Regions from separate parts of the Mesobacillus jeotgali genome, predicted to be linked through region 1. Evidence: predicted binding sites of a transcription regulator. Region 1 holds the regulator's gene; each other region holds the start of a gene.
The links. The regulator LexA, encoded in region 1, represses DNA repair genes until DNA is damaged. The targets are predictions, from matches to a motif close to CGAACATATGTTCG.
Positions count from the first base shown of each region.

Region 2: uvrB (excinuclease ABC subunit UvrB) is a predicted target of LexA. The motif match lies at 4,971-4,984, and genes of this name have one in related genera.
Region 3: addB (helicase-exonuclease AddAB subunit AddB) is a predicted target of LexA. The motif match lies at 5,516-5,529, and genes of this name have one in related genera.
Region 4: FOF60_RS16545 (Y-family DNA polymerase) is a predicted target of LexA. The motif match lies at 3,603-3,616, and genes of this name have one in related genera.

Region 1 covers NZ_CP109811.1:1,942,471-1,950,509, reverse strand. Annotated here, with positions in the region: gene FOF60_RS09645 (RNA polymerase sigma factor) at 1-58, opposite strand, end outside; gene tkt (transketolase) at 267-2,276, opposite strand; gene FOF60_RS09635 (DUF896 domain-containing protein) at 2,589-2,822, opposite strand; gene FOF60_RS09630 (YneB family resolvase-like protein) at 2,901-3,545, opposite strand; gene FOF60_RS09625 (cell division suppressor protein YneA) at 3,565-3,879, opposite strand; gene lexA (transcriptional repressor LexA) at 4,034-4,657, shown strand; gene FOF60_RS09615 (hypothetical protein) at 4,829-5,032, shown strand; gene FOF60_RS09610 (ATP-dependent DNA helicase) at 5,078-7,006, opposite strand; gene FOF60_RS09605 (GNAT family N-acetyltransferase) at 7,188-7,736, shown strand; gene FOF60_RS09600 (hypothetical protein) at 7,794-8,039, opposite strand, start outside.
Region 2 covers NZ_CP109811.1:4,169,934-4,177,972, forward strand. Annotated here, with positions in the region: gene uvrA (excinuclease ABC subunit UvrA) at 1-2,875, opposite strand, end outside; gene uvrB (excinuclease ABC subunit UvrB) at 2,883-4,862, opposite strand; gene FOF60_RS21425 (CsbA family protein) at 5,122-5,355, opposite strand; gene FOF60_RS21430 (EAL and HDOD domain-containing protein) at 5,536-6,777, opposite strand; gene FOF60_RS21435 (S8 family serine peptidase) at 6,952-8,039, opposite strand, start outside.
Region 3 covers NZ_CP109811.1:1,240,730-1,248,768, forward strand. Annotated here, with positions in the region: gene FOF60_RS06195 (intracellular short-chain-length polyhydroxyalkanoate depolymerase) at 1-813, shown strand, start outside; gene fabG (3-oxoacyl-ACP reductase FabG) at 826-1,566, shown strand; gene FOF60_RS06205 (hydrolase) at 2,083-2,418, shown strand; gene FOF60_RS06210 (class I adenylate-forming enzyme family protein) at 2,527-4,086, shown strand; gene FOF60_RS06215 (MFS transporter) at 4,239-5,393, opposite strand; gene addB (helicase-exonuclease AddAB subunit AddB) at 5,619-8,039, shown strand, end outside.
Region 4 covers NZ_CP109811.1:3,212,116-3,220,154, forward strand. Annotated here, with positions in the region: partial or broken gene FOF60_RS16520 (alpha/beta hydrolase) at 1-31, shown strand, start outside; gene FOF60_RS16525 (hypothetical protein) at 483-1,028, opposite strand; gene FOF60_RS16530 (iron-sulfur cluster biosynthesis family protein) at 1,116-1,445, opposite strand; gene FOF60_RS16535 (CDGSH iron-sulfur domain-containing protein) at 1,558-1,806, shown strand; gene FOF60_RS16540 (YolD-like family protein) at 1,906-2,244, opposite strand; gene FOF60_RS16545 (Y-family DNA polymerase) at 2,266-3,525, opposite strand; gene FOF60_RS16550 (YqzH family protein) at 3,753-3,944, shown strand; gene FOF60_RS16555 (DUF4179 domain-containing protein) at 3,983-5,329, opposite strand; gene FOF60_RS16560 (sigma-70 family RNA polymerase sigma factor) at 5,322-5,843, opposite strand; partial or broken gene FOF60_RS16565 (SDR family NAD(P)-dependent oxidoreductase) at 5,977-6,769, opposite strand; gene FOF60_RS16570 (MBL fold metallo-hydrolase) at 6,781-7,746, opposite strand.

The DNA of each region.
Region 1 (8,039 bases):
CAGCGAATGCTGACTCATCTCCATTCTGGATTCGCAGCATCAATTCTTTCTGTTCCAAAAGCAGCACCTCCTTGTTTGCTTCTATTCTTTAGGCGAAGTCAACCACTTTCTGGTTGCAAGGTGATGAAAAAAATATATTAATGAAATTACTTGTATTCTACTTTTAGTCATAACCCAAATTGATTTTAACATGAATTCCCATTATTTATTCCAAACAAAAAGAGTACGAAACCATATTGATTCCGTACTCTTTTACATTCAATTATTTAGTTTTGCTCAAGTAATGCTTTTACGCGTGCGACTACATTGTTTACAGAGAAGCCGTACTCTTCCAAGATCTTCTCGCCAGGAGCAGACGCTCCAAATGTATCGATTGCAAGAACTTCCCCTTCGTCACCCACGTAACGGTGCCAGCCAAGTGAAGATCCCATTTCAATTCCAAGACGCTTCTTGACAGACTTAGGAATTACGCTTTCTTTGTATTCCTTGGACTGTTGTTCGAAACGGTCCCATGAAGGCATGCTGACAACCGCAACGTCAATGCCTTCTGAAGCCAGAGCTTGTTGGGCTTCCACTGCAAGTCCAACTTCTGATCCTGCTGCCAGAAGCAGTGCGTCAGCAGTGTCTTTTCCAGCCGGAGAAATGACATAGGCACCTTTAGATACGCCTTCATAAGCGTTCTTGTCAGTATCTTTGATTGTCGGCAGGTTTTGGCGAGTCAACACAAGAGCTGTTGGCGTCTTGGTTGATTCAACTGAAAGCTTCCATGCAGCCGCTGTTTCGTTCCCATCTGCAGGACGTATCACTGACAGATTCGGCATTGCGCGAAGTCCTGCCAGCTGCTCAACTGGTTCGTGCGTAGGACCGTCTTCCCCTACTGCGATACTGTCATGAGTGAATACGTAAGTTACAGGCAAGCCCATTAGTGCAGCAAGTCTGATTGCCGGCTTTAGGTAGTCAGAGAACACAAAGAATGTTCCGCCAAATATCTTTAGTCCGCCGTGAAGCGCCATACCGTTCATCGCAGCACCCATAGCGAATTCACGGACACCAAACCAGATGTTGCGGCCTTCGAATGAATTCGGGAAAAAGTCGCCTGATCCCTTGATCATTGTTTTATTTGATCCAGCAAGGTCAGCAGATCCACCGACCAAGTATGGAAGGTTCTTCGCGATTCCGTTAAGTGCTTCTCCAGAGGAAGCACGGCTCGCAAGACTCTTTCCTTCCTCGTATACAGGAATGTCTTTATCCCATCCTTCGACTAACTCACCCTTCATGGCTTTTTCAAGCTGGGCTCCTAGTTCAGGATATTCACTCTTATATTTTGCAAAAAGTTCGTTCCAAGCCTGTTCTGTTTGTTCACCTTTTTCAGCGATTTGCTGTTTGAAGTGATCGTACACTTCACTTGGCACATGGAAGTCTTCTTCGAAAGTCCACTTATAAGCTTCCTTCGTAAGCTTCAATTCATCAGCCCCAAGCGGAGCGCCGTGAACATCTGATTTACCTGATAGGTTAGGTGAACCATAGCCGATAATCGTTTTTACTTCAATCATTGTCGGACGGTCTTCATCCGTCTTTGCTTCTTCAATTGCTTTTGCGATCTCTTCAAGGTTATTGCCATCTTCCACGCGAATATATTGCCAGCCATACGCCTTGAAACGTCCTTCAACACTTTCTGAGAATGACTTATCCAGATCGCCATCCAAAGAAATATCATTCGAATCATAAAGAACGATCATTCTGCCTAGCTTCAGGTGAGCTGCAAGTGATGCTGCTTCAGCAGATACACCCTCCATTAGATCGCCGTCACCGCAAATACTATATGTATAGTGATCAACGATATTAAAGTTATCTTTATTGTAGACTGCAGCAAGATGACGTTCAGCCATTGCCATACCGACTGCCATAGCAATCCCCTGGCCAAGCGGTCCAGTTGTTGCGTCTACACCGGCAGTATGGCCGAACTCAGGGTGTCCTGGAGTCTTGCTGCCCCACTGGCGGAATTGTTTAATATCATCCATGGTTAAATCATAACCTGCAAGATGGAGCAAGCTGTATAACAACATTGAACCATGTCCTGCAGACAATACAAAACGGTCGCGGTTAAACCATTCTGGATTCTTTGGGTTGATGTTCATATAACGAGTCCACAATGTGTAAGCCATCGGAGCTGCCCCCATCGGCATGCCAGGGTGGCCGGAATTTGCCTTTTCAATTGCATCAATTGATAAAGTACGGATGGAATCAATTGAAAGCATATCAATTTCTTTAAACATTAAATACATCCTTTCTATAGGTACTAGCTACATCCTTAATATTATAGCGAGAGAAATTATTATACAACAAATTATGCCTGAAGGAGACAGAAATGGCCGTATTGTTATCTATTTTGACACAAACTAGCTATTGTTATGTAAATGCACTGCTTATGCAGATGCAAAAGATATTGCAGCAGAGTGCATTATTTAGGAATTCTGAATAGCCCGAACAGCCGGAAGTAATCGTAATACTGCTTTTGTCGGTGTCAAAGAATTTACAACAAAATAAAAATGGAATACATGCTGTATGTATTCCATTTTTTCATATATTTAATGAAGCTTGTTCTTCGTTTTTTCTTCTTTGAGCTTATCAGGGGTAACATCATTGCCTTCAGGATCCACAATGGTAACACCTTTAAGTGTATTAAGCATAGAAGATCGGAAAGATTGTAGATATTCCGCACGAAGCTTTGTTTGTTCCTTTGCTTCTTCTTCTGTCAACTTTGATGATTTTGCTTTCCTTGCCAGTTCATTGATTCTAGCAATTTTATCACTTGATAGCATTGTAAAGCTCCTTTGTAAAAAATTACGTCAAATGTCATCTTACTAAAATTTTTTGGATTTTACAAGAATAGAGCTTTCTTATTCCTCTGTCTCTGTATACTCAAGATATCTTCGGTTTACCGTTGCTTTGGATACGTCATATCCAAAACCCCTTAGTGTTGCTGCGATTTCAGCAAAGGTAAGCCCGTTATTACGCAGTCTGACAATTTCCTCGACCGGCATCTCTTTTCGTTCCCGGCCGGAGTTTTCACCTTGATTTTTCAAGTTGCGCTGCGGTTTATATCCATGCTCAACTGCTCGTTTCATCCCACGCTTGATTTTAATATTGTGGATCTTCCTCTGATACTCTTCCACCATACTGACAATTTGGAGCACCATCGAATCTGATTCGGATAACTGGAGCTCCCCACTGTGGGAGACACTATATAACTTTACATTTTCTTTCAAGATGCAATGAAGAATCGCGACTTTGGCATTTCCTCTTCCAAGTCTCGTCTCATCCTGAATCAACAGGGCACCAATCTTCTTATCCTTGATCAGTTCCAGCAGTTCAAGAATCCCTTCTCTCTCAAGATCATAACCACTAGCTTGTTCCTTAATAATACTAGCTACTTCAAAACCATAATTGCCTGCCAGCCGCAGCAGCTCTTCCTCCTGTCTGGCCAGGGAAGTTTCCTGTGTTTCCTTTGTTGTACTTACGCGGCAATAGATAATTGCTTTCATGTTGTCACCTTATTTCATCCTATCTTTCCGCATCCGCAATCTGTGTTGGTTCAATATGCTCAGCCTCCACAGGGATTACCAGCTCATCGCCTGGAACGATTGTTTCACCTATAATTCCGTTTTCTTTTTCTACCCAGCTTATAAATTCATTTTCAGAAAGATTATGTTCACTGGCAAATGATTCAGCAATCTCCCATAATGATTGCCCTTCTTCTATAGTAACAGTTATGTATGCATCCTCGTTATTTAACTGTGCTTTTGCGACGATTGAAAAAATTAAGCTGACAGCAAGCAGGATCATTGCATATGAATAGTTTTCCCAAAGCTTTTTCATTTACGGCACCCCTTGACGAATGTATGTTCGGTTTATTGATTTTATTATAAATCGAACATTTGTTTTGTGTCAACCTAAAAATTCGAACTTATGTTTGTATCTGTGGAAAAGACATGGTATAATTAGGACAAGAAAATATACGAGGTGCGTGAATATGACAAAGTTATCGAAGCGTCAACAAGATATATTTGAATTCATAAAAGGTGAAGTCAAGAAAAAAGGGTATCCGCCATCCGTACGCGAAATCGGTGAAGCTGTGGGGCTTGCTTCCAGCTCCACTGTCCATGGACACCTTGCAAGACTTGAAAGCAAAGGCTTGATCCGACGCGATCCTACTAAGCCGCGTGCAATAGAAATTCTCGAAATAGAAGAAGATAGCCGCATCCCTAAATATAAAGTGGTCAATGTACCTGTTGTCGGTAAAGTAACTGCTGGTATGCCAATTACCGCAATCGAAAATGTAGAAGAGTACTTTCCTCTTCCTGACCGCCTTGTTCCACATGATGAGCAGGTTTTCATGCTCGAAATCATGGGGGACAGTATGATTGAAGCAGGCATTCTTGATGGCGACTACGTTATTGTCAAGCAGCAGAAAACAGCTAATAACGGAGACATTGTTGTTGCGATGACAGAGGATGATGAAGCAACAGTAAAGCGCTTCTTCAAGGAAAAGGATTATTTCAGGCTGCAGCCGGAAAACCCTACGATGGATCCAATTATCCTTCGAAATGTATCCATTCTTGGTAAAGTCATTGGTGTATACCGCCATATGCATTAAAAAAAGCAAGCGGCCTTCGCTTGCTTTTTTCTATCTGCTAAACTTTTTAACTACTTCTATATGAGACTAGCACATTTATGAAAAAAATAGGTAGAGACCCTGACAACTTGTCCCTCTCCACATAAGATATTGTGTAAGTATCTTTCATGATGGAAAGGAGTTGAGTTTCTAATGGGATACAATCGAAATGATAATGATGTAGCTGGCGTGTTTTTCCCTAACCGGGACAGAGACAAAGTCAGGGCAACTGTTGATTTTGATGACCTCTGCCGTGCTGTGCGCCGTTGTATACTTGAGGATTTAGTAGCAGGCGCTCGGGATGATCGGGATGACGATCGTGACCGCCGCCATAGAAAATGTGGCTGCAGAGGCTAACATCTAACTGAAAAATCCCGAAAGGATTGTCCTTTCGGGATTTTTCTATTTCCATTGAATATTTTGAACAGGCAGCACACCTTTTATTTCTTCAAAGTACGCTGCTTTTTGATTTGCAGTCAGCCATACATGCACTGTTCCGCTATCCTGGCTGCTTCTGATCAAGCGGCCCATTCCCTGTCTTAGGCGGAGCAGCATATAAGGTATATCAACCTCTGCAGCTGGATTATCCGCATGCTTTCTTTTCGCCTGGAAGACTGGGTCATGAGGCGGGAATGGCAAGGACGAGATGATGACTTGGATTAATGACTCTCCCGGGACATCCAATCCTTCCCATAGACTGTATGAACATAGAACGGTTGCAATGCCATTCTGGAATCCCTTAACGGTTTCACTAATTTCACGGTCTCCCTCAAACAAGATAGGGAAACTCCATTCTTGATTTTCAGTCCATGCCCGGAATCGTTCCATCTCTTGTTCGGACGAGAACAGAACAAGAGAGCTGCCATTGCTGGACCTAAGGTCTTCTCCTATTTTGTCCCATTTCTTTATTTCATCATCCTCACTGTGTGCAACCAGTTCCATTTGCTCTTCATACTCAAATGGAGATGCAACAGTAAAGGAGGAGTATTTTTCAATCCCCAGGCTTTTCGCTATATAGCTGAAGTCTCCCCCCTGGGACAATGTAGCTGATGAAAATACAAATGGGATGTTTTGTGAAAATACTTCTTTTTTCAATATATCCTCAACGAGTCGAGGCATGATAACCAGCGATGTTTGTACTTCATTCTCTTCTAGCCAGAAAATCCCTTCGTCGTTCTTTAGGAAAATCGATAGACCATAAGCGAAAAACTCGAGATATTCTTCCATGATCTTTAAATGGTACTCGTCGATCAGGAACATTTCGGCATCAAAAACCAGCTGGTCCATTAAATCGGTAACCTTTTTCTCAAGAGTTTCCGCAGTCTGCCTGATATTTGATAGCATCGGTACTTCTTTTCGATTAGACCCTTCTACTGCCGAGGAATTTTTAACCAAAAGGTCAAACCATGCATCATGGAGCTCCAGAATATCTTCGATTAAATAAAGAGATTCTTCCCGGACGTCCTGGTGCATATATCCTGTAAGGACAGTGGTCAAAGTTTGAGAGTTGAACCGATATGTTAATCCCTTTTGCGCCGCGAATTCAAGCAAATGGCCTTCGTCAAAAATCACCGTACTTGCGTCTGGAAGCAATGGCATCTGCCCTTCCCGCTTACGAGATTCTTTTGTCCACACATGCTCCATATAAAAATCATGAGAACAAATGATCAAATCGCCCGCATGACGATAATAATCACGGTTCAAGGTTTGGCCGCAGCGATGGCGCCAGCTGCATGTTGAGCATTGCTGAAGTGGATCCCAGGCCATAGAAGCCCATTTTTCATTCGTGACCCATGGATATTCCTTTCGGTCGCCATAGCGAGTGAATGAATTCATTGAGATTCCTTCATCAAAGATGAAATCTGGCAGCTGGTCGTGGACATCCAGAATTTCTTTTTCATTCGACGTGTTTGAAAGGTCGTCAAGCTTCTTCACGCACACATACTGTTCCCTTGCTTTTGCGAGACGGACATCAACCTTCAATCCTAGCGCCTTTTCTAGCTTTTCGATATCGCCGCCCTCTTTCACGAGCTGCTCGATCAACGTCTCATCCGAGCAAGAAACAATCGCCGGCTTTCCCATATATCTTGCGTATAGAATGGCATAAATAAGATAGACGAATGTCTTGCCGGTACCGACGCCCGCTTCTGCAAAAACAATTCCTTTATTCTTAAAGGCCTGCTCCACCTGGAAGGCCATATAAATCTGTTCATCACGCAGTTCATAGCCCTTTTCAGGCAATATATCATAAAAGACATCACCAATATAATCTCCTAATAAATCAAAGAACGTATCATTCTTGGTAATGGTAAATGGAAGGTTATTTTTCATTCAGGTTCTCCTCAAAAATATTGATTCCGGCAAAAAGCCAGCTTTTATCATAACAGATAAGAGTACGATAAGTGAAAGGATTTCTTCTGTTAAAATCTCGATTACTTTTTTGGGATTTTCTGCTAATATGAAATCAGATACAATCACACACCCAACCTTGTCTGGAAGGAGTACAAGAAATATGAACAACGCTGATTATATCATTCGCCCAGAAAACCCCAATGATTATACATACATTAGGGAATTAATTGTTTTGGCTTTTGAAAATGGAGAAAATGAAGCTTCTTTAGTCGAACTTATAAGGGAATCGGAGCATTTTGTCTCTGGTTTGAGCCTCGTTGCCGCCAAGAATGAAGGTGAAATAATAGGACATATACTTTTCAGTGTCATTCACCTTGTTACTGACCAGGGAATTGTCCCTACTTTAGGTCTTGCTCCAATGTCCGTGAAACCAGATTATCAAAATAGCGGAATCGGTTCTGACTTGGTCAATGAAGGAATTAAAGCTTGCAGGGATTTAGGATGTGATCATATTTTTGTTCTTGGGCACCCGAATTTTTACCCTCGTTTTGGCTTTTCGCCGACAAGCCAATTTGGAATAGTTCCCCCTTTTCCTGTTCCTGAAGAGGTATTTATGGCTCTTGAACTAAAGAAAGGTTCATTAACTGGATTACAGGGGAAAATTGAGTATCCGCCTGCCTTTAATTCTGTTAGTAAGTTGATAGCATAAAAAAGTGAGGGGAAATACAAATTGTTCCCTCACTTTTTTAACCTAAATCTTTTAACTCTATTCTGAAAATTCGCGTAGAAAATCTATATCAATCAATTGATAGTCTTCTTCAGACATCTCATTAATTGAATTGATCACCTCAAGGAACCGGTTGTACAAAACCTGGATTTCAGGCTGTTGGTCTACTAAAGAGACAGTTTCAGTATAGCTCTTCTTATCTTGATAGATATGTATTTCCTGCCAAATTTCCCTATCTTCGCTGCTTTGCAAAAACAAAGTTTGTTTCTGTATAAAATGCGAATA
Region 2 (8,039 bases), 2.2 Mb from region 1:
CATTGCTTGTGCTTTTTTCTTTTTCCTTTATTTGTTCTTTCATCCGCAATCTGTCGCGTTCCAATATCGGTTTGAGATACTTGCCTGTGTAGGAATCAGCCACTTCGGCAATCTTTTCTGGTGTTCCGGTGGCAACGATCGTGCCGCCGCGGTCACCGCCTTCAGGTCCGAGGTCGACGATGTAGTCGGCTGCTTTGATGACATCAAGATTATGCTCAATCACCAGAACGGTATCCCCGTTTTCGACGAGTCGCTGCAGGACTGTCAGCAGGCGGGAAATGTCATCGACATGCAAACCTGTTGTTGGTTCGTCTAAAATGTACAGCGACCGGCCGGTTGAGCGGCGATGCAGCTCGGAAGCCAGCTTCACACGCTGAGCTTCCCCGCCGGAAAGAGTCGTCGCAGGCTGGCCAAGTGTGATGTATCCAAGTCCTACATCGTAAATCGTCTGGAGCTTGCGGGCAATCTTAGGAATGTTCGCGAAAAATTCCACCCCGGCTTCAACCGTCATTTCCAGGATATCGGAAATGTTTTTGCCTTTATACTTTACTTCCAGAGTCTCGCGGTTGTAGCGCTTGCCATGGCAGACTTCACAAGGCACGTACACATCCGGCAGGAAGTGCATCTCGATTTTGATGATGCCGTCGCCGCGGCATGCTTCACAGCGCCCGCCTTTGACGTTGAAGCTGAAACGTCCTTTTTTATAGCCTCGGACCTTAGCTTCATTTGTGGATGCAAATACGTCCCGGATATCATCAAAAACACCCGTATAAGTAGCCGGGTTCGATCTCGGCGTGCGTCCTATTGGCGACTGGTCGATGTCGATGACCTTATCGAGGTGCTCGACACCCTTGATTTCCTTGAACTCGCCTGGCTTGCTTTTCGCACGGTGCAGCTGCATCGCCAGCGATTTATGAAGGATTTCATTGATCAGCGTACTTTTACCAGAACCGGAAACACCAGTCACAGCCATGAAGGTTCCAAGCGGGAACTTCACACTGACATTTTTCAGGTTGTTTTCCTTGGCGCCCTTGATTTCAATATAACGGCCATCTGGCTTTCGTCGCTCAATCGGCAGCGGGATGAACTTTTTACCGGACAGGTACTGGCCTGTCAGTGAATTAGGATCATCCATTACCTCAGCAGGCGTACCCTGGGAGATGATTTCCCCGCCATGGACACCTGCTCCGGGACCGATATCGATCAGGTGATCGGCCGCGAGCATTGTGTCTTCATCATGCTCAACAACAATCAAGGTATTGCCGATGTCGCGCATGTTTTTCAGCGTATCGATCAGCCTGTCATTGTCGCGCTGATGCAAACCGATGGATGGCTCATCAAGTATATAGAGGACACCAGTCAGGCGCGAACCAATCTGGGTTGCCAGCCTGATACGCTGGGCCTCACCTCCGGATAGCGTTCCAGCCGAGCGGCTCATCGTCAGGTAATCCAATCCGACATTGATCAGGAAGCCAAGGCGTTCCGTAATCTCACGGAAAATCATATTAGCAATCTTCATTTCTTTTTCCGAAAGTTCAAGACTCTGGAAAAATTGATGCGCTTCCTCAACCGATAATGAGGTCACTTCACCGATATGGCGACCGTCCACAAGGACAGCAAGCGTTTCCCGCTTCAGCCTGTATCCTTTACAGGTCGGGCAGGCGTGCTCGCCCATATACTTTTCCATCTGTTCGCGTATATAATCGGAGCCTGTTTCTTTATAGCGGCGCTCGATATTTTTCAATACGCCCTCAAAAACAATATAGTTCTCACGTACCTGGCCCCAGTCATTTTCATAGCGGAAATAAATCCGGTCTTTTTCTGAGCCATAAAGGATTTTGTCCATCTCATGGTCAGGCAGGTCCTTCACTGGTACGTCCATATCGATTCCATAATGATTGCAGACCGCTTCAAGCAGCTGCGGATAATACTGCGAGCTTGTTGGTTCCCATGGGGCGATTGCATGCTGCTTCAATGAGAGCTCCTTGTTCGGGACAACCAAGTCCACATCAACCTCTAACTTTGCACCGAGCCCGTCACATTCCGGGCAGGCACCAAACGGGCTGTTGAAAGAGAACATACGAGGCTCAAGTTCGCCGATTGAGAAGCCGCAAATCGGGCAGGCGTGGTTTTCACTGAACATCAGCTCTTCTTCTCCGATTACGTCGATCAGGACATTTCCTTCGCCTAGCTTGAGAGCAGCTTCCATGGAGTCCGCCAGACGGGCAGCAATGCCTTCCTTGACGACAATCCGGTCGATGACGACTTCAATCGAATGTTTCTTATTTTTCTCAAGTTCAATTTCGTCGCTCAGGTCATGCATCTCTCCGTCAACACGGACACGTACATAGCCTTGCTTTTTCACATCCTCAAAAACCTTTACGTGCGTCCCCTTCCTTCCGGAAACAAGCGGAGCAAGGATTTGCAGTTTTGTCCTTTCTGGATATTCAAGCACACGGTCGACCATCTGCTCGATTGTCTGTGAGGAAATTTCGATATTGTGAACCGGGCAGGTTGGACGTCCTACTCTGGCAAATAGCAAACGTAAATAATCATAAATCTCAGTCACCGTTCCAACTGTTGAACGGGGGTTTCGGCTCGTCGTCTTCTGGTCGATGGAAATGGCCGGGGATAATCCTTCGATTAAGTCAACATCCGGCTTGTCCATCTGGCCAAGGAATTGGCGCGCGTACGCAGACAATGACTCTACATAACGGCGCTGTCCTTCTGCGTAAATCGTATCAAATGCCAGCGAGGACTTTCCTGAACCGGAAAGCCCTGTCAGCACAACAAGCTTGTCTCTCGGAATGGTGACATCTATATTTTTCAAGTTATGGGCCCTGGCGCCTTTGACAATCAATTTATCCATAGCCATGGTATCGTCATCCTTCCGCTTTTAACTCAAGAATGAGGTCACGCAGCTCGGCAGCCCGTTCGAAGTTGAGGGCCTTCGCTGCTTCCTTCATTTCTTTTTCCATATTTAAAATCACTTGTTCGCGATCTTTCTTCGTCAATTTCTTCAGGCCTTCTGCCGGGCTGTAGTCTTCCTGCTCCTCGGCAGCAATCGTCGCCCGGATCACATCGCGGATACTCTTCTGGATCGTTTGCGGCGTGATGCCATGCTTTTCGTTATATTCTTCCTGGATCTCACGGCGGCGCTTCGTCTCGCTGATCGCCTTTACCATCGAATCCGTCATCCTGTCGGCATACATGATGACATGGCCATTCGAATTCCTCGCCGCACGTCCGATTGTCTGGATGAGCGATCTTTCCGAACGCAGGAAGCCTTCCTTATCCGCATCGAGAATGGTGACAAGGGATACTTCCGGAATATCCAAACCTTCCCTCAACAGGTTGATCCCGATGAGGACATCGTATTTTCCAAGCCGCAGCTCGCGGATGATTTCAATCCGCTCGAGTGTCTTAACCTCTGAGTGCAGGTATTGAACCTTGATACCGATTTCCTTCAGGTAATCGGTCAGATCCTCGGACATCTTTTTCGTCAAAGTCGTCACGAGTACGCGCTCGTTTCGCTTCGTCCGCTCCTGGATTTCGCCGATCAGGTCATCGATTTGGCCTTCGATCGGCCTTACATCGATTGTCGGGTCAAGCAATCCTGTCGGGCGGATGATCTGCTGGACCATTTCCGGGGTATGCTCCAGCTCGTACGGACCTGGAGTCGCCGATACGAACACGGCCTGCTTGACGTGTTTCTCGAATTCAGCAAATGTCAGCGGCCTGTTGTCCATCGCGGACGGCAGGCGGAAACCATGATCTACCAGCACCTGTTTACGTGCCTGGTCACCATTAAACATTCCCCGTATTTGCGGCAATGTAACATGCGACTCATCGACCACAATCAAGAAGTCTTCCGGGAAGTAATCAAGCAAAGTATATGGAGTTGCACCAGCCGGCCTTAATGTCAAATGGCGGGAATAGTTTTCGATGCCAGAACAAAAGCCCATTTCACGCATCATCTCAAGGTCATATCTTGTCCGCTGCTCAAGCCTTTGGGCTTCAAGCAGTTTTTCCTCGGCACGAAGCACTTCCAGGCGCTCTTCCAGTTCTTTTTCAATGTTCTCGATGGCAATTTTCATTTTCTCTTCGCGGGTAACGAAGTGGGACGCCGGGAAAATCGCAACATGATCACGTTCGCCGATAATCTCGCCAGTCAGCGCATCGACCTCGCGAATCCGGTCGATCTCGTCGCCAAAAAACTCAATCCTCATGCAGTGTTCATCACGGGATGCTGGGAAAATCTCGACAACATCGCCGCGGACACGGAACGTCCCGCGCTTGAAGTCAATGTCATTCCGTTCATACTGGACATCGACGAGCTTGTGGAGCAGCTTGTTCCGTTCAATTTCCATACCTGTCCGGAGTGACACAACCATGTCACGGTATTCATCCGGATTACCGAGACCGTATATGCAAGAAACACTGGCAATGATGATGACATCTTTGCGCTCAAATAATGAAGATGTAGCGGAGTGACGCAGCTTGTCAATCTCATCATTGATGCTCGCGTCCTTCTCAATGAATGTGTCCGTCTGCGGCACATACGCCTCTGGCTGATAATAATCATAGTAACTGACGAAGTACTCTACCGCGTTGTTCGGGAAAAATTCCTTAAACTCGCTGTAGAGCTGCCCGGCCAATGTCTTGTTATGGGCAATGACAAGCGTCGGCTTGTTCACTTCCTTGATCACATTGGAAATCGTGAACGTCTTCCCTGTTCCTGTCGCTCCAAGGAGTGTCTGATGCTTCTTGTTATCGCGGATTCCCTGCACAAGCTCTTTGATAGCCGCAGGCTGGTCTCCCTGCGGAGAATACTTCGAGACTAATTCAAATTGGTCCTTCACAGAAAAGCCTCCTGTAATTTAAAATTTCATCTATATACGCCTTACATAGTTGTCAAAAAGTCATATCCTCATTCTACCACAAAGAAGGTAAAACAAACCAACAAAAAGCGAACAGACATTCGAATTCATATTTTAGTTTTCGAGGTGGATGCAGTATTTAGTCGAAAGCTTGTTAATCAAACGTTTGATTGAACCTTGGTTCAAGCTGCTATAAAAAGAAAAACCCGCCGAACAAAGTTCGACAGGCTTACTTGAAGTTTTATGATTGCTTCTTGTTGCGCTTCATCATCCGGTTCGCAAAATAGAAACCGACAGTTAATGAAAAAGCATCGACGACAATCAGCAAGAAAGAATCTGTGTACCCTTTATAAACAGAAGCCGCAATCAACGCGACCGTCAACACGAGCGCAAGGATGTGGTTATAGGCTACCCTGGTGAAAAACACGACCATGAAACCAGGCAGGAACAGTGCGGACAAGTATTTCAGCACCAATTGATTAAACACCTCATTCAGAGAAAATAACGAAAATTTTAAATAACCTATTAAAAATATAACTTTTTTGTTCATTGGATACAAGAATCTTCCTAACATTGATTGAAGCTCTAGTATATTTCCCAGGGGTTTCCTTTTCGCTATTAAATGAAAAAGCATGCGCATGCATGCTCAATGGATTTATGGATTCACTTCGCTTAAAACCTTGGTGGCCCAGTCACTTGCTTCGCCATAGAGCCTGAATAGTTCCTCCTTTGGTATTTTAGTAGGATTGAACGTCAACTCTAAGTCTTCGTGAAAGGAGTGTTCGATGTCTTTTAAAAATTGAAGCATAGCGTATTCATCGTTTTTTTCACCCGATAAGGCGGCCTTCATTTCATTGCTTAACGGCAGGTCTTCAAGGAGCTCCTCCATTGGATGATGCAGTAAGGAATCCATCAAGGAAAACATTCCGAGCAAGAAGTATTTTGACGCCAACACTTCCCTGCCTACCTTCCTGCCAATTAATTCTCCCAGTTTCCCACGCTTAAGAGACAACTCAATGATTTCCCGTTCCTTGGAACCACCCGATCCTTTGTCGGCTCCCCTGATTGCCAGCACGTAAATCCATTTTTTGATTTCATTAAGGCCCAATAGAATGATGGCTTGCTTTATCGAGGAAACTTCATTTCTTGGCCTGAAAACCGGGTTATTGATTAGTCTCAGCAGTTTATAGGAGAGTGAAATATCCTTCTCGATAACATCCTTTATTTTTTCAATATCAGGATCCGGACTTTCGATCTCTTTTAAAATCTGAAAATACGAATGATAGTATGATGGGATATCATAGCTGTTCAGGATGACAGGTTTACTGAAGTAAAAACCCTGGAAATAGACAAAGCCATCCTCTTTTGCCTCTAGGTATTCTTCAATCTTTTCAACTTTTTCAGCAAGGAACTTGATGTTCCTGCCTTTTATAAAACGAATCATTTCCTGCCTGTCAGTTCGGTTCGTCGCTCGGAAATCGATCTTGATAATATCAATATAATCCAGGATCTGAATCGTCAATTCGTTCCATTGCGAAACGAAAAAGTCATCGAGCGCAATTGTATAACCATGCGCCTTCAACTCTTTACAGATCCCCAAAATGTCTTCATTCAGTTCTACTGTCTCGAGAATCTCCACAACGATGGATAATGGATTGAAATAAGACGGAACACCCAGTTTTAATAGTTTTTCAGTAAAATTAATAAAACAAGGCCTGCCATTTGATAATTCCTTGATTCCAATATTCAAGAAACTATTCACGATTACATCCGTAGTGGCCTGATCCCCATCTGTGTGCTGATAATTATTGACTGAGCTGTTTCTATATAATAATTCATAGGCAACAGTCTCTTCATTTATATCAAATATAGGCTGCCTGGCAACATAGATATCCATATACAATCCTCCCGGGGACTTAAAACGACAAACAGTTCTATTGTAGGAAAAATATACTATTATTTTACAAGTATTACAAGAGGAAGAAGGTGATTACCAAAAATTCCAGGCAAATGGACTCTATGTCCGGTCCCAAAAAAGAACAGGCTAGTTTTAGCCTGTTCTCATTCTACCTTATTTCAAAAATGCGTTATAGTAGCGTGTCATGGCAACGGCAAAGTCGCCGCGTGTATTTTTCACAGATGGGTTGAAGCTTGCTGTTACCTTTGGTTTTAAATCATAGGGCCCCTGTGTCACAGCGAATTTCGCATTGAGGATATTCAGGTCGAGAGCCACCTGGACATAGCCTTTCAGGTGTTCAGGCACTTCTGCGGCATCTGAAATCGCGATTCTTTCAGAGTTATATAGTACTGTCAGATTTCCGCTGAACTCTTCCGCCTCTTTTTGCAAACCTAATGCCTGAACCAGTGAGTATGCTAATTCTGCACGAGTCACAGCATCCTTTGGAGCGAACTTGCCGTTTGCTCTCGGCAAGATAACCCCTTTCTGGACATGCTGCTGATCGCGGAATGAAGCTCCTTTTGCTGTTGCTGCCTCAACGAATGGAAGGTCTGTGCTTGATACATCAGTGAAGCTCGGCGCCGCTGGCAATGATTGCTTGATTTCAGCACCCATCACCAGGTATTTTGCCAGCTCTGCTCTTGTTAAAAGCGCATCCGGTTTGAATGCTCCATTCGAGAAGCCATCGAATAATCGTTCACTCACACCCATTTTAATGGCATTTGCTGCTGGATGGCCAGCAATATCGTTCAGTCCTGAAAACCCGCTGACCTTCGTGAACGCCATTTCGCCTTTTACTGTTTCGGGTAAAGCAAGGCCAAGTGGATTGGCATCTGCGCCGCGAAGTCCGCGGATTTCAGCCTTCCATGCACCGGGTGCCGGCGAAGTCACCGATACGGTGCGGTCATAGTAGAGCGGGAACAGCAGGCTGACGCCCGAGCTGTATTCTGTGCCATCCGGTGCGATCAGCACAAGGTTGATTGGATTGCCTGTTTGTTCCATTAGACCCGCTCCATCAACTTTTGCTACAAGGCTGGACAGCCCTTCTTCGACTGTGAATGCGTACTGATTATCAGAAATTAATGTCAACGGGTTATAATCAACCGAGAATTCCTTGCGTTCTGTGGAGGATTTAACATTGCTGTTAAATGTCTGAGTTGAGTTCAGTGTTGCGCCATATGTTGTATCATTGAATGCCTGAT
Region 3 (8,039 bases), 700 kb from region 1:
GTGTTATTGATCCATGGTAACATGACATCGTCCAAGCATTGGGACTTACTGATTGACGCAATTGACCCTGAATATAAGATTTTTGCGGTGGACCTTCGGGGATTCGGTGAGTCCAGCTATCATAAGCCAATCATGTCGATCAAGGATTTTTCTGATGATGTAAAAATGTTTGTCGATGAAATTGGGTTGAAAGATTTTGCACTGGTCGGCTGGTCGACGGGAGGAGCGGTAGGCATGCAGTTCGCCGCTGATTATCCGGGATATTGCGGGAAACTTGTGCTGCTCGCGTCTGCATCTACTAGAGGGTATCCGTTCTTCGGAACGAGTGCGGAGGGTCTGCCGGATGTTAACAACCGGCTGGTTACTTATGAAGATGTTAAAGCGGATGCTGGTAAAACGATTGCCGTCCAGACGGCCTATGACCAGCAGAATAGAGGGTTTTTAAAGGCAATGTGGAATATGTTGATTTATACCGATCGTCAGCCGGAGGAACGGCATTATGACGAATATGTTGAAGATATGCTGACACAGCGAAATTTGGCGGAAGTCTACCATTCTCTAAATACGTTTAATATTAGTTCCGTAAATAATGGCTTGAATGATGGAACAGATCAGGTGAAAGAAATCGAGATTCCTGTGCTTGTGCTCCGAGGTGACCGGGATCTTGTTGTTACTGAGAGGATGACCGAAGAAATCGTCGAGGATTTTGCAGGCCGCGCAAGGTTTGTAGAATTGAAGGATTGCGGCCACTCGCCATTAGTAGATGACCTGAATCAGCTACTGCAGCATATCGAAGGATTCTTAGCAGAGTAGGAAGGTGTTTTTATGAGATTGAAAGATAAAGTAGCGATTATTACAGGTGCAGCGAACGGAATCGGGCTTGCTGCAGCAAAGACTTTTGCCCGTGAAGGCGCAAGGGTAGCCATGGCTGACTTTGATGAAGCAACTGGTTCCCAGCGCGCAGCAGATCTTTCAGGAGAAGGATATGACGCTGCTTTTTTTCAGGTGAACGTCGCCGACAGGTCCAGTGTTGAAACGTTGGTCCAAAACGTTCTTGGCCATTTTGGTAAAATTGATATTTTAATAAATAATGCAGGCATCACAAGGGATGGGATGCTTCACAAGCTTGCGGCTGAGGACTTTCAAAAAGTCGTTGATGTCAACCTGACTGGCGTATTCAATTGCGCACAGGCAGTTGTGCCGGCGATGGTCCAGCAAGGATCAGGAAGAATCATCAATACATCTTCCGTTTCCGGGATATACGGCAATGTAGGCCAGACAAACTACGCAGCGACCAAAGCGGGAGTCGTCGGGATGACGAAAACATGGGCAAAGGAACTCGGCCGCAAAGGCATCAATGTTAATGCCGTCGCACCTGGATTCATTGAAACGGGAATGACCGCCGCAGTGCCGGACAAAGTGATTGAACAAATGAAGATGCTCGTTCCGCTTGGCAGGCTCGGTTTGCCAGAGGACATTGCCAACGCCTATCTGTTCCTCGCCTCAGAAGAGTCCAAATATGTGAACGGCACCACCCTCCATGTAGATGGCGGGATCATGATGTAAAAACAAAAAGCGCAAGGGCTAGGCGCTGGAGCTGGATTACGATGAAAAGCGCACTTGCTGCGCTTTTTTATTTTGGGTTGGTGTGAAGAAGGGATTTCTATTTGGAGAGTAAATTCTTCAACCGGGAATAAAACTGCTTCAACCGGGAATAAATCTCTTCCAACCGGAAATAAAACTGCTCCAACCGGGAATAAATCTCTATCAACCGGGATTCCTATGCTGCAACCGTTAATAAAACCATCCCAACCGTCTATAAATACGGCCCAACCGTCTATAAAACTTCGCTAACCGTTAAAAAAATCGGCACAACCGTTTAAATAAATCTTCAAACCGTGAAAAAGCCCCCCAACTGGTATTAAAACTAACTGTTCCCACTGCGGTTTTCAGCCAAATGCACCCTAAAAAACCAAATACGCATTGCTTAATCACCCTTTTTCAGTCCCCCGATAATCACTTTAGGGATTAACTCCCCACCAAAAGTGGTAAATGGTATTAAAAAAGGATGAGGTGCTGTACATGGAAGAAACAAAGCAGAAATACTACTTTAATATAGAAAGCGGCGAGGTGCTGGATACGCCGGCAGAGCCGGAGGGCCATTTATTCACGTTGATCGCGACAGGAGAAGAAATTAAGGATCTGCGCGAATACCTGGAGATAAACTATAAAGCAGATTGGGCAACATACGGAAATTCCCATCTGCATCCATTTAAGGACCCGGACCGTGAACATGCTGAATATGACTTTGCGATGAAGGAAATTTATGCGATGGTCTACAAATTGGGGGATGCTGAAGCCAGGACCCATGTAAAAAGCATGGGGATATTTACAGAGGATGAGTTGAGAGGACTATAAACTTATGACACCATGGCAGATGCTGTGGTGTTTTTTTGTTATTGTAACCACTCTGTAACTCCCATCGCCTAAAATGAATCCATCAAGACGAGAGAAGGAGAGATTGCGGTGAGGTGGGAGCTCGACTGGCTTGAATCTAGAGCGGGATTGACACCGGTTGCAGCTGCGATTGCCGATGCAGGGACAGATCAGGAATGGTCTTTTAGGGAAGTCAATGATCGGGCTAAAGCAATCGCAGCATGGCTGGGTGAAAAGGGTGTCAAAAAAGGCGACAGGGTTGCGCTGCTTGCGCCGAACGGAATAAGCTACTTTGATTTGCTGTTTGCCTGCGGAAAGATCGGCGCCATTTTTGTGCCGCTGAACTGGAGGCTATCCCTTGATGAGCTGGCATATATCATAAAAGACTGTGAGCCCAGGCTGCTCGGGTTTCATTCCAATTTTACAAAGGTAGTGACGATGATTTGGGACCAGGAGGATCGTTGTATTCAAATCAATGGTTCACGATACGATCAGCTGTTTGAAGCAAAACTTAGACAGTTGGATACTGCAGAAACAAATGTGGAGGAGGAAGACCCTCTGGCGATGATTTATACAGGTGGAACCACTGGAAAGCCGAAAGGAGCGGTTTTGTCACATCGGGCAATCGTCTGGAACAGCCTTTCCACAATCGCCAGCTGGAATCTGACGAACGAGGATACGACGGTAACGTATTTGCCATTATTCCATACAGGCGGTTTGAACGCTCTTTCAATCCCTATCCTGATGGCAGGAGGAAAGGTCGTACTGGCAAACGATTTTACCCCTGAAAAGGCAATTGAAAATCTTATAAGGTATAAATCCAGTATTGTGCTTTTGGTGCCGACAATGCACCATATGCTTGTAAAATCGGATCTCTTCCAGAAGGCGGAATTCAAGGATCTTAAGCTTTTTTTATCAGGGGGTGCGCCGTGCCCGTTCGAAATCTATGAAGCTTACAAACAGAAAGGCCTCAGCTTCAAGGAGGGCTATGGACTGACAGAGGCTGGCCCTAATAATTTTTACATAGATCCTTCAGAGGCAGATGTAAAAAGGGGCTCGGTAGGTAAGCCAATGCTATTCCATCGTATCAGGATTCTGGATGAAGACGGACAAGAGGTCGGAGCAGGTGAGGTCGGTGAACTTGCGATTCAGGGGAATCATGTCTTTTCTTTTTACTGGAAAAATAAAAACGCGTCTAAAGACACATTGAAGGACGGCTGGCTCTACACAGGCGACCTGGCTAAGAGAGATAAGGATGGTTATTACTATATTGTCGGCAGGAAAAAAGAGATGATCATCACGGGCGGTGAAAATGTGTATCCGCTTGAGATTGAGCACTGGCTCTGTTCTCACCCTTCTATCCGTGAGGCTGCGGTGGTCGGAATGCCGGATGAAAAATGGGGAGAAGTCGTGACTGCATTCATTGTTCTTGAAGAGGGAGCCGCTTTGGGAGAGCAGGAAGCCAAAGTGCATTGCAGGCAGAAGCTTGGCGGCTATAAAGTGCCGAAAGTAATCCATACCATTGGCCAGATGCCGAAGACGCATGTCGGGAAAATCGATAAGAAACTGTTGAAAGAAATGGCGGGTAAAAATAGTGTGTCGAAAGTTGAAAAATGGGATTTAGGAATATATCGGGATTTTAAGGAATAATAAGCGATGATTCAGGAATATATCAAGATTTTAAGGAATAAGACCGATGATTCAGGAATATACCAAGATTTTAAGGAATAAAGCCAAAGTTCAGGACAAAGTTTTCTTCCCGGATTTTCAAAATGCAATCTAAGAAACATGAAAAAGGCATTTCAGCCAGCTTTTGCTGTCTGGAATGCCTTTTTTTGAATCAAAATACAAAGGACAATATTAAAAGTGAATAGTGAAGAGAGAAGAATCATGACCCCGCTGAATGGCAGCAGTGCTGCAACCGGCGGGGCGAGACTGGCCCCAGTCAGAAGGATGAATGAATAGAGAGACAGTGCTTTTGCCCGCTGTTTGCTGCCATAAAAGCCAATCAAGGTAATGACGGTCGGGATGACGAGTGAAATCGAAGAAACGAACAAAATGGAAAAGACAATCAAAGCAACGGTGGAATGGAAGAAAAGCAGCATAAAAGCGCTTGTTGACCCGATGGCCAAGCCGAACATCAAAGTTCGCAACTCTCCCCAGCGATCAATCAGTTTCCCTGTGAAAAGGGAAAGAGAAGCCCCAATCAATCCAACCAGCCGGATCATCAGCAGGTCTGATGCAGGTCCGTCAAAAAAACGTCCAATACTATCATAGAAGGCGATAATCGCGAACAACAGCGAGAACGTAATCACATAGCATTTCATCAGGCGCGGCTCATTTAGCAATTGAAAAAATATCTTCAATAAAGGCTTTCTTTCTGTCGCGGGCGGTGGTGATTCTTTCAGCAGGAAAAAAGCGACAGCAAATAGAATGAAATAAAGTGCTGAGAAGAAAAAGAAGACGCTATTCCAGGATAAAACATCAGAGAAAAATGCGCTGGCAACCTGCCCAAAAATCCCCGCGATTAAAAATCCTGTGTTGATCAGCACGACCAGGATTGTCCTCTGTCTAAAATTAAATACATCATAGGAGTAGGCGAAAGCAACTGAAGCAAAAGTAGCAAGGGTGATTCCCTGCAGCGATCGGGCAATCCACAAACTAAGGGATCCGACCGAGAAGCCGACTGCCAGTGTCGTTAATGCAGAGGCCAGTAGCCCGAACACAAGGATTTTCCTTCTGCCTGTGAAATCGGAAACTGGCCCGAATGACAGCAGACCGCATGCATAGAAAAAAGTAAACAGCCCTCCTGCGAGAACAACGTGGGATTCGGCGATTGAAAGGTCATCCGCAAGAACCGAATAGATTGGAATCAATGTATAAATATTGCTTGCGACCATAATGGCGCAGAGTGTAAGAAGGATGGAAGCCTTCTGGAAAAAAGACATGGATTTCATGTATATCACCTGCCACCACTAACATATGCAGGCACCGCTGATTTTGCAGATTGTTTTGGGAAAAATTAACGGGCTTCCTGCTTCCAAAATGGCCAGAAAAAAAGGTATAATGAATGATATATAGAACAATCGTTTGGTAGGTAGAGGCGCATGAATAGGAAGCGCCTTTTTCATTTTAAAGAGTGATAAAGAGATAGATATTTTGAGAGAGAAAGGGGTAATAAGATGTCTGTGCGTTTAGTACTGGGGCGCTCGGGGAGCGGCAAGACCGAGATGATCATTAAGGAAATTAAGGACAGGCTCATTTCGGACCCGCAGGGGGACCCGATTGTTTATCTTGTCCCTGAACAAATGTCATTCCTTTCCGAATACAGATTGTCCACTGACCCTGAACTTGGGGGTATGATCAGGGCGCAGGTTTTCAGCTTTCCCCGCCTTGCCTGGAGAATCCTGCAGGAAACAGGCGGATACACTCGCCAGCATTTGGACAGCGTCGGGATCAGCATGATGATCCGCAAAATCATTGAAGACAAAAAGGACGAGCTGAAAATATTCCAAAAGGCAGCGGATAAAAATGGCTTTGTCCAGCAGATGGAGCAAATGCTGATCGAGTTCAAGCGCTATGCGATTAATCCGGATGAGCTCGCTGGAAAAATGGAGGAAGGCTCAGCGGGCAATAAAGCTCTGAAAGATAAAATTCATGATCTTGAGCTCGTATATCGACAATTCGAGGATGAATTATTCGGCAAATATATCGATTCTGAGGATTACTTCAAATTGCTGGCAGAGAAAATCCCGGCCTCACAATATTTAAAAAATGCAGAAGTATACATCGATGGTTTTTACAGTTTCACGCCCCTTGAATTGATGATCATTGACCAGTTGATTGGCACTTGTAAAAGGGTTACCATCGCACTGCCTGTCGACAAGGGATTCAAAGATGCTCAGCCTGACGAACTGCATTTATTCAGGATAACAGGAGAAACCTGTTCAACTCTGTATGACATGATAAAAGCAAAAGGCTACGAGCTTGAAGAAGAGATTGTGCTGACGGAACAAAGACGCTGGCAGGATGAATCCCTGAAGCATCTTGAGAGAGAATTCGATTCCAGGCCTGCCGTCAGATATAACGGGGAGGCTGCAATTCATATTGCCCAGGCAGCAAACAGAAGGGCGGAACTGGAAGGAGTTGCCCGCAAGATCCTAGGTCTGGCAAGGGATAGTGGTTACCGTTACCGCGATATTGCCGTACTGATGAGAGGCAGCGAATACCGAGAAGTCCTTGAAACGATTTTTGACGATTATGGACTGCCTTACTTTATCGACCAGAAGCGGAATATGCTCCATCATCCATTGATTGAGCTGGTACGTTCAAGTCTTGAAACAGTACTGGGGAACTGGCGGTATGAGCCGATTTTCCGGGCTGTAAAAACGGACCTGCTGTTCCCGGATGGCATGAATCTGAATAAGATGCGCGAGCAGATGGATGTGCTGGAGAATTATGTACTGGCATATGGCATCCAGGGAGATAAATGGACGAAAAAAGAACGATGGAAATACCGCAGGATCCGCGGCCTGGAGTATGACGGTCTGGCCCAGACGGATGCAGAAAAACAGACAGAGCAGGAACTGAATGACCTGCGTCTGCTGATTACTTCTCCGCTGCTGAGGATGGCTCGCCGTCTGAAGCGTGCTGACACTGGAAGAAAGCTTTCGGAAGCAGTCTATCTATTCATGGAAGAGCTTGATATCCCGGCAAAGCTTGAAGCCTGGAGAATGGGTGCTGAACAGGAAGGAAGGCTGGTAGAGGCGCGGGAGCATGAGCAAGCCTGGAATGCAGTGATCAACCTTCTTGACCAGTTTGTCGAGATGCTTGGTGACACGAAAGTTGCGCCAAAACAGTTCGTGTCGATTCTGGATGCTGGTTTTGAATCATTGAGATTCTCGTTGATCCCTCCAGCAATAGACCAGATACTGATTGCAGACCTTGAAAAGACAAGGCTTGCCGATGTTAAAGTCGCATTTGTCATCGGTGTGAATGAAGGTGTACTGCCGGCGAAGATGACGGAGGAAGGAATTTTTGCAGATGATGACCGGGAGCTTTTGCAGTCAAGAGGAATAAAGATGGCTCCAAGCAGCCGTACGAAGCTTCTGGACGAAAACTTCATTGCTTATAAAGCTTTCGTTACGCCGTCTGAACAACTGTATATCAGTTATCCAATCGCCAATGAAGAAGGGAAGGCTTTGATGCCATCCTCATTCATCAAGAGGATCTCTGACCTATTCCCTGAACATCAAACGCATTTCTTCCTGCCAGATCCATCGGAATTGACGGAAGAAGAGCAAATAGAGTACGCAGCTGGCGAAAGTGTAGCCTTGTCTTATCTGACTTCCCAGCTTCAATTGAAGAAGCGCAATTATCCTGTCTATGATTTTTGGTGGGATGTGTACGATTATTATATAAAGAGTCATCAATGGAGAGATACAGCACGCAAAGTTCTTTCAAGCTTATTTTACGAAAACAGGACGAAACAATTGTCCGAATCACTCACGAAGGAGCTTTATGGTGACGAAATCCAGGCGAGTGTGTCTAGGATGGAGCTGTTCAACAGCTGTCCATTCTCGCATTATGTCCAGCATGGCCTG
Region 4 (8,039 bases), 1.3 Mb from region 1:
CGATCATGGAATTACGGATGCGGACCATTAAGGCTTTTCTATCGGACACTTTTCTCTTGTTCCAGCTTCTGTTTGGCCGATAGGGACCTTCTATTGGACACTTTTCTCTTCTTCCGGCTTCTGTTTGTCCGATAAACCCTTTCTATCGGACACTTTTCTCTCGTTGCAGATTCTGTTTGTCCGATAGAGCCCTTCTATCGGACATTATTCTCTTCTTCCGGCTTCTGTTTGTCCGATAGACCCTTTCTATCGGACACTTTTCTCTCGTTGCAGATTCTTTTTGGCCGATAGAGCCCTTCTATTGGACACTTTTCTCTTGTTTCGGCTTCTGTTTGTCCGATAGACCCTTTCTATCGGACACTTTTCTCTCGTTGCAGATTCTTTTTGGCCGATAGAGCCCTTCTATCGGCTTCGTATCACGTATGGCCGTGAGGATTGAGCCTCTCAATAAAAAAAGATCGACTCATCCCTGAGCCAATCCTTTACTGTTTTTCTCCCTGGCGATCGATTTCTTTGCCAGCGGCGTCCAGTGCCCTGACTTCCTTGTAATCGCCAATTGCGTAATAATAGCGCTCGTTTTCTTTTTCAAAGATTTCTATTTTGGTAAACTTGCCATCCGGTCCTGCAGCTTCTATTGTTTTGATGTCCGGATTCACGACTTTCCCGAAAATCACGGGAATTTTCGTATCCAATGTTCCGTCTTCTTTAAAGGTTGTGAAAGTGTCGGCATACAGGAGCATGAAATCATTCTTATAATAAGTCCAGTGGTTATGCCCCGCATTTTCCCAGCCTTCTTTTTCGCTGCCTTTGATATAGGCGACCGCCAGCGCGTCGAATGTGCCTGAGCCTTCTTTTTGCTCTGTTGTGTAAAAGATGAGATATCCATCCTCCACCTTTTCCTTGTGGACGATTTGTTTGATGTTGAACGGAATATCGTTTTGGATTGCTTCTCCCGCAGTCTTATAAGCACATGCCGATAGCACAAGCACGCATAAAATGATTATGGCTGACCTCCACAATTTTCCCATCTTTCTCCCCCTGACTTCGCGTCAAACTTCTATGTATTTTCCACATTACTCTTTTTTATTTAACTCTTTTTCCAGTTTTTTGTAAACTCATAACCCTCTTTTGTCATAGAAGCTCATTCTTGGATTAAGATATTCATTCGGGCTCTTTAACTGGAAACATCCATTGCTATCTTTATAATCCAGCGTCATTTCCTCATCAAAAAAGACCTCTTTGGCTTTTTCAATATAAATCGGAATTCCGCCTGTTTCCAGTTGATGCTCTTCCACATTTTTTTCGCTTTCAAACCAGAGGGCTGCAACTCCATTTACTGCACAGCCGCAGCCATCTATATCGTATTTCAATTTTATATAGCCTTGCTTGCCTGATATTTTTTCGTTCAGTTTATTTGATGCTGCTTCGGTGATTTTCAACTTCATGATCGCTCTCCCCTTCCGATGCTTCATTTTACCATACAGAGGAATTTTTTACGTTTTAGAACCCTTTGGCGAAATGTCTTGCAATTTTTCTGTTTAACTCTTACTATCAAAGATAATTCTGACAATTTGGAAAGGGGTGCTTTTTTTGTCAAAAGTAACGATTAAAGTGAATGATAATGGTTCATTAAGGATTACGGGTGATGTTGAATTGCTGGATGGTGCCGGCAATAAGTATGAGTCAAAGCCTGTTTTCTCGCTTTGCCGCTGTGGCATGAGCAAGAACATGCCGTTCTGCGATGCTTCCCATAAAGGGAACTTCGAATCGGTTGTCCGTGCTCCGCAAGCTGATGAAACGGAATAACTATTGAGGGCAATGGGGAATCCATTGCTCTTTTTTTACTTTCATCTTTCCAGTGACCTTCATTAAACAGGGTGGCTGGGATTTTTCCGGTGCATCAAACTACCATTCATCCGTTAGCCTGACGTCAGCAATATGAGAAATCCCGATCCGATGGATTTCCTCGAATCTGTCAACGATATGGAGCTTCTGCCCGAGTTCATTCCAATAATGGATTTTTCCAATCACCAATTCATATTTTCTTTGCCTGTAATAAGTGATGCTGAGCGGGCGGTTATACTCCATCGCTTCGAGGATCGTTTCATTCAGTTGTTCAAGCTGCTGTTCGTCCAGCTGCTTTTCCTTTTCATATTCGTCCTCCTGTGACCAGTCACGCAGCATCTTGACATGCTCAGGAAGCATCATTGATGTCCATTTAATTCTTCCGCGGTCGCGAATCATCTTGCTCTCCTCCTCCTTTCATCAACCCTTATGCCCGCCAACGAGTGCGGCACGATGTCTTGCTGTTCCGGCTGCCGTATATGATACAGCTCTTAGGAGCGCTGTCGAGCCGTAACGGCTGCGGATCCGGTCCATTGCGTAGCCAAGCTCTTTCTTTTTCCAGCCGTTTTTTTCAAACAAATTCAATTGGAATTCACTGTCGGTGACGAGGTTCCCGAGCGAAATCGAGATGCTTCGCACCGTCTTTCCCATGTAGTTCTCAGCGAAAAGCTCGAGGCAGACGCGATACAGATCCATCGTGATATTGGTCGGCTCTTCAATTGTCCTTGAGCGATGGAAGCCTCCGCCGAATTCATCCTGGCTGTAGCCAACTCCGAAGCTGATGGTCCGGCCTGCCTTCCCATGGCTTCTTGCCCTGCGCGCGACTTCCTCACACATTTCGAGGATGACATGCTTGATTTCCTCTTCTTCTTTATAGTCGCGTAGCAGGATCTGGCTTTTTCCAAAGCTGACCTGCCCTTCCATGATTGGGGCGCCGATATCCGAAAAGTCGATCCCCCATGCATGCCAGTACAGCTGATTCCCCATGATGCCGAATTTTTTCTCCAATTTCTCTAGGTCATAGCGGGCCAGCTGGCCGACTGTAAAAATGCCCATGCTGTTCAGTGTTTTCTCGACGCGGCGGCCAATTCCCCACATTTCCCTTAGCGGTGAGACGTTCCACAGCTTCGTCTGAACATCATCATAGGTCCATTCTGCAATACCCTTCTTTTTTGCATCGAGGTCAAGGCAAAGCTTCGACATCAGCATATTCGGCCCGATTCCGATTGCACAGGGGAGCTGGAATTCGCGCTCAATATCGTCTTTGATTTTTTTGGCGATGGAAGCAGCGTCTCCCCAAAGCTTTGAAGCTCCGTCAACCTTTATGAAGCTTTCGTCGACGCTGTAGGTGTGAATCGCTTCCTTCGGGACATAGCGATTGAATACACGGGAGATTTCTGTGGAGATTCGCAGGTAGGTGGACATCTGCGGATCAACGACCACAATCCGCGGATCATCGGGAATTTCAAATTTCCGTGATCCAGTCTTGATGCCAAACTCCTTTTTCAAACGCGGTGAGGCTGCGAGGACCACGCTTCCCGGGCGGTCAAGATTCCCGACGACGGCCAGGTAGCAGTCAAGAGGATCAAGGCCGAGCATCACGGCGGAACAACTCGCATAAAAGCTCTTCATATCCACACATAAAATTTTATTTTGCGGCATTTCGCTGTAATCGACCATCTTTCTCTCTCCTTTCTGCATGATATCTGCCAACAACAAGAACATCTGTTCCGTTTCATTATACCCATTATATTAAGCGAATATGCGTTCGGTTTCAATGGTAATTTTCCGGGTGACTGACTTAATTAAGGTGTAAATGGTGAGTGATGCCAGGACTGGAGATTTTTACGGAAGGGTGTTTTCGAAGCGAGCTTCGGAGTATAATCAGCTGGAGAGGTGCTATCTATATGGATAAAGAACTGATTCGCAAAATGGTCCAGAAATGCTTCGTCCAGTACCGCCATGATGGTACACTGCCGTTCGGCGAGGCGGAATTCGATGAAATATACATAAAGATTGTGGAACAGAAAAATGCAGAGCCTGATGCTGATTTGCATGATCTTATCAATGACGCGGTTTATGAATTTTTGGCTACCTAAAAATAATCGAAAAGGCTGCCCTGCAGGACAGCCTTTAATTATTTCAATCTGATATTTGCTTCGCCTTTGATTGTTGCGGGATAATCATTCAACTTTAAGGTAATCGGGCCAGGTGCTGCTCCTTCGCCGAAATAGGGGATTAAAATATCAACCGGCAGTGCATCCGTGCTCCATCTGAAAGAAGCAGAGCCGTCACCAATTTCATCTCCATTCGAATCGACTGCCTGATCAAATGAAATGTTTGTATGTCCTTCCTTCGAATCCCTTTGAAAAGTGAGCATCAATAGATTTTCCTCCCTGTCGATCTTTAGCAATCTGCCATCACTTGGAGCCTTCAGCACTTTCATTTTCTCAGGATCGACAATGATTTCTACCTCGTTTTTATCAACGGCACGCAAGGAATTGAAGCGAAGATACAGTTCTTTTGGTTTTTTGAAATAATTGCTTTGCAGAAAAAATTCCTTTGTTGACTCATCTTTATGGCTGGCGACGGTCCCATTGTTAATTGCCGCCCATTCTTCACCAGTTTCATCCACAATTCTCAAATCATTGAAACCGAAAATATGCCTGGTATTCTCCATATCAAAATGAGCAGTAATCCCGATTCTCGTCGGATAGATCGACACTTTTTCAACAGTGATTTTCTGGCCTTCGAACTCAACTGTTTCGTTAACTTCGTATATTTCTTTTTTATCCTTAAAGGCATCCTTATCTATTGAGAACGGAAGCACCCAGGTATGATCAAGCTTATTTGAAGGTTCACTATCATCTATTCTCCCTTCCGCCAGTTCAATGCTTAGCTCGAGATCTTCAGGGAGATTATCATTATAGAATTCATATGTGGCCGTAAACATCTGTTCCTGATTGTGTGCATCGAACGAGTCGTAATAAGAAAAAACAGTTTCTTCAATATTTTGCCCTTCACTGTCGGTCAGCAAAAACTTTTCAATTGTAAGATCTTTTTTTGCTCCAGAAGATTCTAGCTTATAAAACAGCACCATCATCTGCTCATCGACAATCACCGAGTCAAGCGTGACCTTGATGCCGTCATGTTCATCAGATACACCAATTTTTTGCGCAAAGTCATTTTCAACTGCTGCTGTCAGTCCTTTATCGAACCGGACAAGCTCAACAATTTTCTCCATGCCAGGTACCAACGTCACATATGAAGCAAAAGTTTCTGACGTCCTGAGCATCGCTGTAAAAGCAAAAATCAAGATTGCTGCTGACGCAAAGGTCCTCATATATAAAAGGTTCTTCTTCGCTTTCCTTTTTCCTTTGCTGATCCCCGCAGCAATCGCCTCGTCCAGCTGAAGTTCTGGAACTTCGATATTTTCAAGCGCGGCCTGTGCCTTGCTCAGCTTTTTCTCCTCGGCATTAAGCATAGCCCAATCCCCCCTTATCTTCGAGCTGTCCGCGAAGTTCCTTCAGGCCTTTATTCAGCCACGTCTTCACGGTACCTTCGGGACATTCGAGAATCTCGGCAATTTCCTTGATTTTAAAATCGTGCACGTATTTCAATTCAATAACCTGTCTTGTTTTAGAATCAAGCTTGCCGATGACCTCCTCAACCTCAAGCCAGCTGGTCTGGTGCTCAGCGCCCATCAAGCTGATGAGATCATCGCTGATGAGAATTCTCTTCCTCTTTTTTAATTCATCGTTGCAGTAGTTTATCAGAATCCTTGTCAGCCACGTCGTAAAATATTGCGGGTCCTTCACCTTCCGTATGGAACGGAACGCCCTGTAGGTTACCTCCTGCAGTGCTTCGACCGCATCCTCGCTATTTTTCAGATAGCTGAGGGCAATCCGGTACAGGCGCACCTTATGAAGCTGCATCAATTCGTAAAATGCTGCTTCGTCGCCTTTCTTAGCTTTCTGTACGAGTTCTTGAAGCTCCAAAATGTCTCCCCCTGACTTTGTCTCTATCTATTAGACATCGAACACGGAAAAAAGTTTTAAAGAATTGAAAAAACCGCCATTTTTTTACAAGGCGGTCATGAAAGGTATTCATTTTGAACAGATAATCGACGGCTTATTTCTGGTTGAAAACTCTTTTGCCAAAAAGTTCAAAGGTACGGGGGAACAGCGAGTAGACAATGCTGCCAGGACTCATCCAGCGCGGCAGGTTGATTTCACGTGTTCTCGTCATCATGCGGTTGACCACTTGTTTCGCCACGTATTCAGGCTGCAGCATAAAACGTTTTACATTTTTAACATAGGTTCCCTGTTTATCCGCGACGTCAAAAAAGTTCGTAGCAATTGGACCCGGATTGACTGAAGTGACATAGATATTATCATCAGCAACCTCCATCCGCAGGCTGTTCGTATACCCAAGCACGGCATGCTTTGTTGCCGAATAAACACTTGACTTAGGTGTGGCAATCTTGCCAGCCTGGGAAGCAATATTGATAATATGGCCGCTTCGCCTCTGCTTCATGGCAGGCAGAACCATCGAAGTGCAGGCCATCAAGCCGACGACATTGACATCAAACATCGTTTTGATATCTTCAATTTTCGCTTCATGAGCATAATCAAAAATACCGAAGCCGGCATTGTTGACCAATATATCAACGTAGCGGATATCCGTAAGCACTTCTGAGAAAACCCGCTTGATTGCTTCAGGGTCAGACACATCCAACTGCTGGGCATGGACATTGATGGCATACTTTGATTGTAGTTCTTTTTTTTAAACTCTCAAGTTTATCGATACTCCGGGCCAGAAGGACGAGATTCGCTCCGCGCGCAGCGCAAAGCCTGGCAATCTCAGCACCAATCCCCCCAGAGGCACCAGTAATAATAATATTTTTTCCTTTCAAGGATGACATCGTCTTTCACCTCATTTTGCTGTATAAACGAAGGATGTACCTTCTTCCCTGAATGAAATTGCGTCCAGGGCTTGTAAATAATCAAGCTGGCCGACTGTTTCCGAAATGGTCAGATTCAGTTCGCGCTCGTACACAGTCGGGAAGAGCAATTTGCAAATCCCAAAAACAGTGAGTTCCCTGCCTTCAAGCATCCCCCTTACTTGCAACGCCCTGTCATGCTGGCGAGCCAGCCTTTTTTCGATCAGGCTATGTAATTCTGTTATCTCCGTCCCATGTCCGGTGTATACTAGCCCAATTGGGTACTCCTGCAGCTTTTTTAGTGTTGCATTATATTGGACCAGCGGCTTTGGTCTTTCACTTTCGCCTGGCAGCGGCGGCTCAAGCAATGGATTCGGCGAGATCCCTGCAAGGACCGTATCCCCTGCAATCATTGTCCCATCTTTTTCACGCAAGAGCACAATATGGCTCTGGGCATGTCCCGGTGTCTCGATCACCCTCCATCCTGGCAGTGCCGGAGGAACATCATTTTCCTGGATAGTCCCTGTCAATGAACGATCGCAAGAAAATACTAATGTCTTTTTCATCACTTTCATCGAAGGCACAAAATATGGCTCTGGTATGGCTGATTGCAAAAAGAATTTCTCATAGAATTCTTTATGCTCCTTTTCAAATTCCGAAGTCCTGTTAATCCACCTTTCATTCAGGTGATGGCCATGTACAGCAAGATCTGGTGAAAAGTAATCCAGCATTCCCACATGATCTGGATGGTCATGAGTCAAGATAACCTGCTCGATATCGTCGGGCTTCAATTTTAAATCGGACAGCTGGGACTTGAACGACTCCCAGGAATCCTCTGTTTTCGTTCCCGCGTCAACAAGTGTCAATCGGTCCCCTTTTATTAAATATGCGTTCACATCACCAACCGGGAAAGGCGTCGGCAAAGTCAGTTTGGCAATTCCATCTTTCCATTCAGCCATATTATCTATACACCCCAAAACATTATTTTTCTATAAGGTAAAGTGATTGTTTGTTCAATAAATCATTCAACTTTATTGGTCCTGGTATTTTTTCAATATAAAATTAAGTTTACCTTTAAAGCGGAAAAATGTCATTATTTTCGGATTGTATTTTCAGAAAAAACTAAAAATTATTCAAATACTACTTGACATAAGGGTTGTCTTTCTTGCATAATCACTATTAAAATTTCGTAAAATCTTAAAAAGCATTCGAGCAAGATCAGTAGACAGGAATGGTGTCAGAGAGTGGAGTC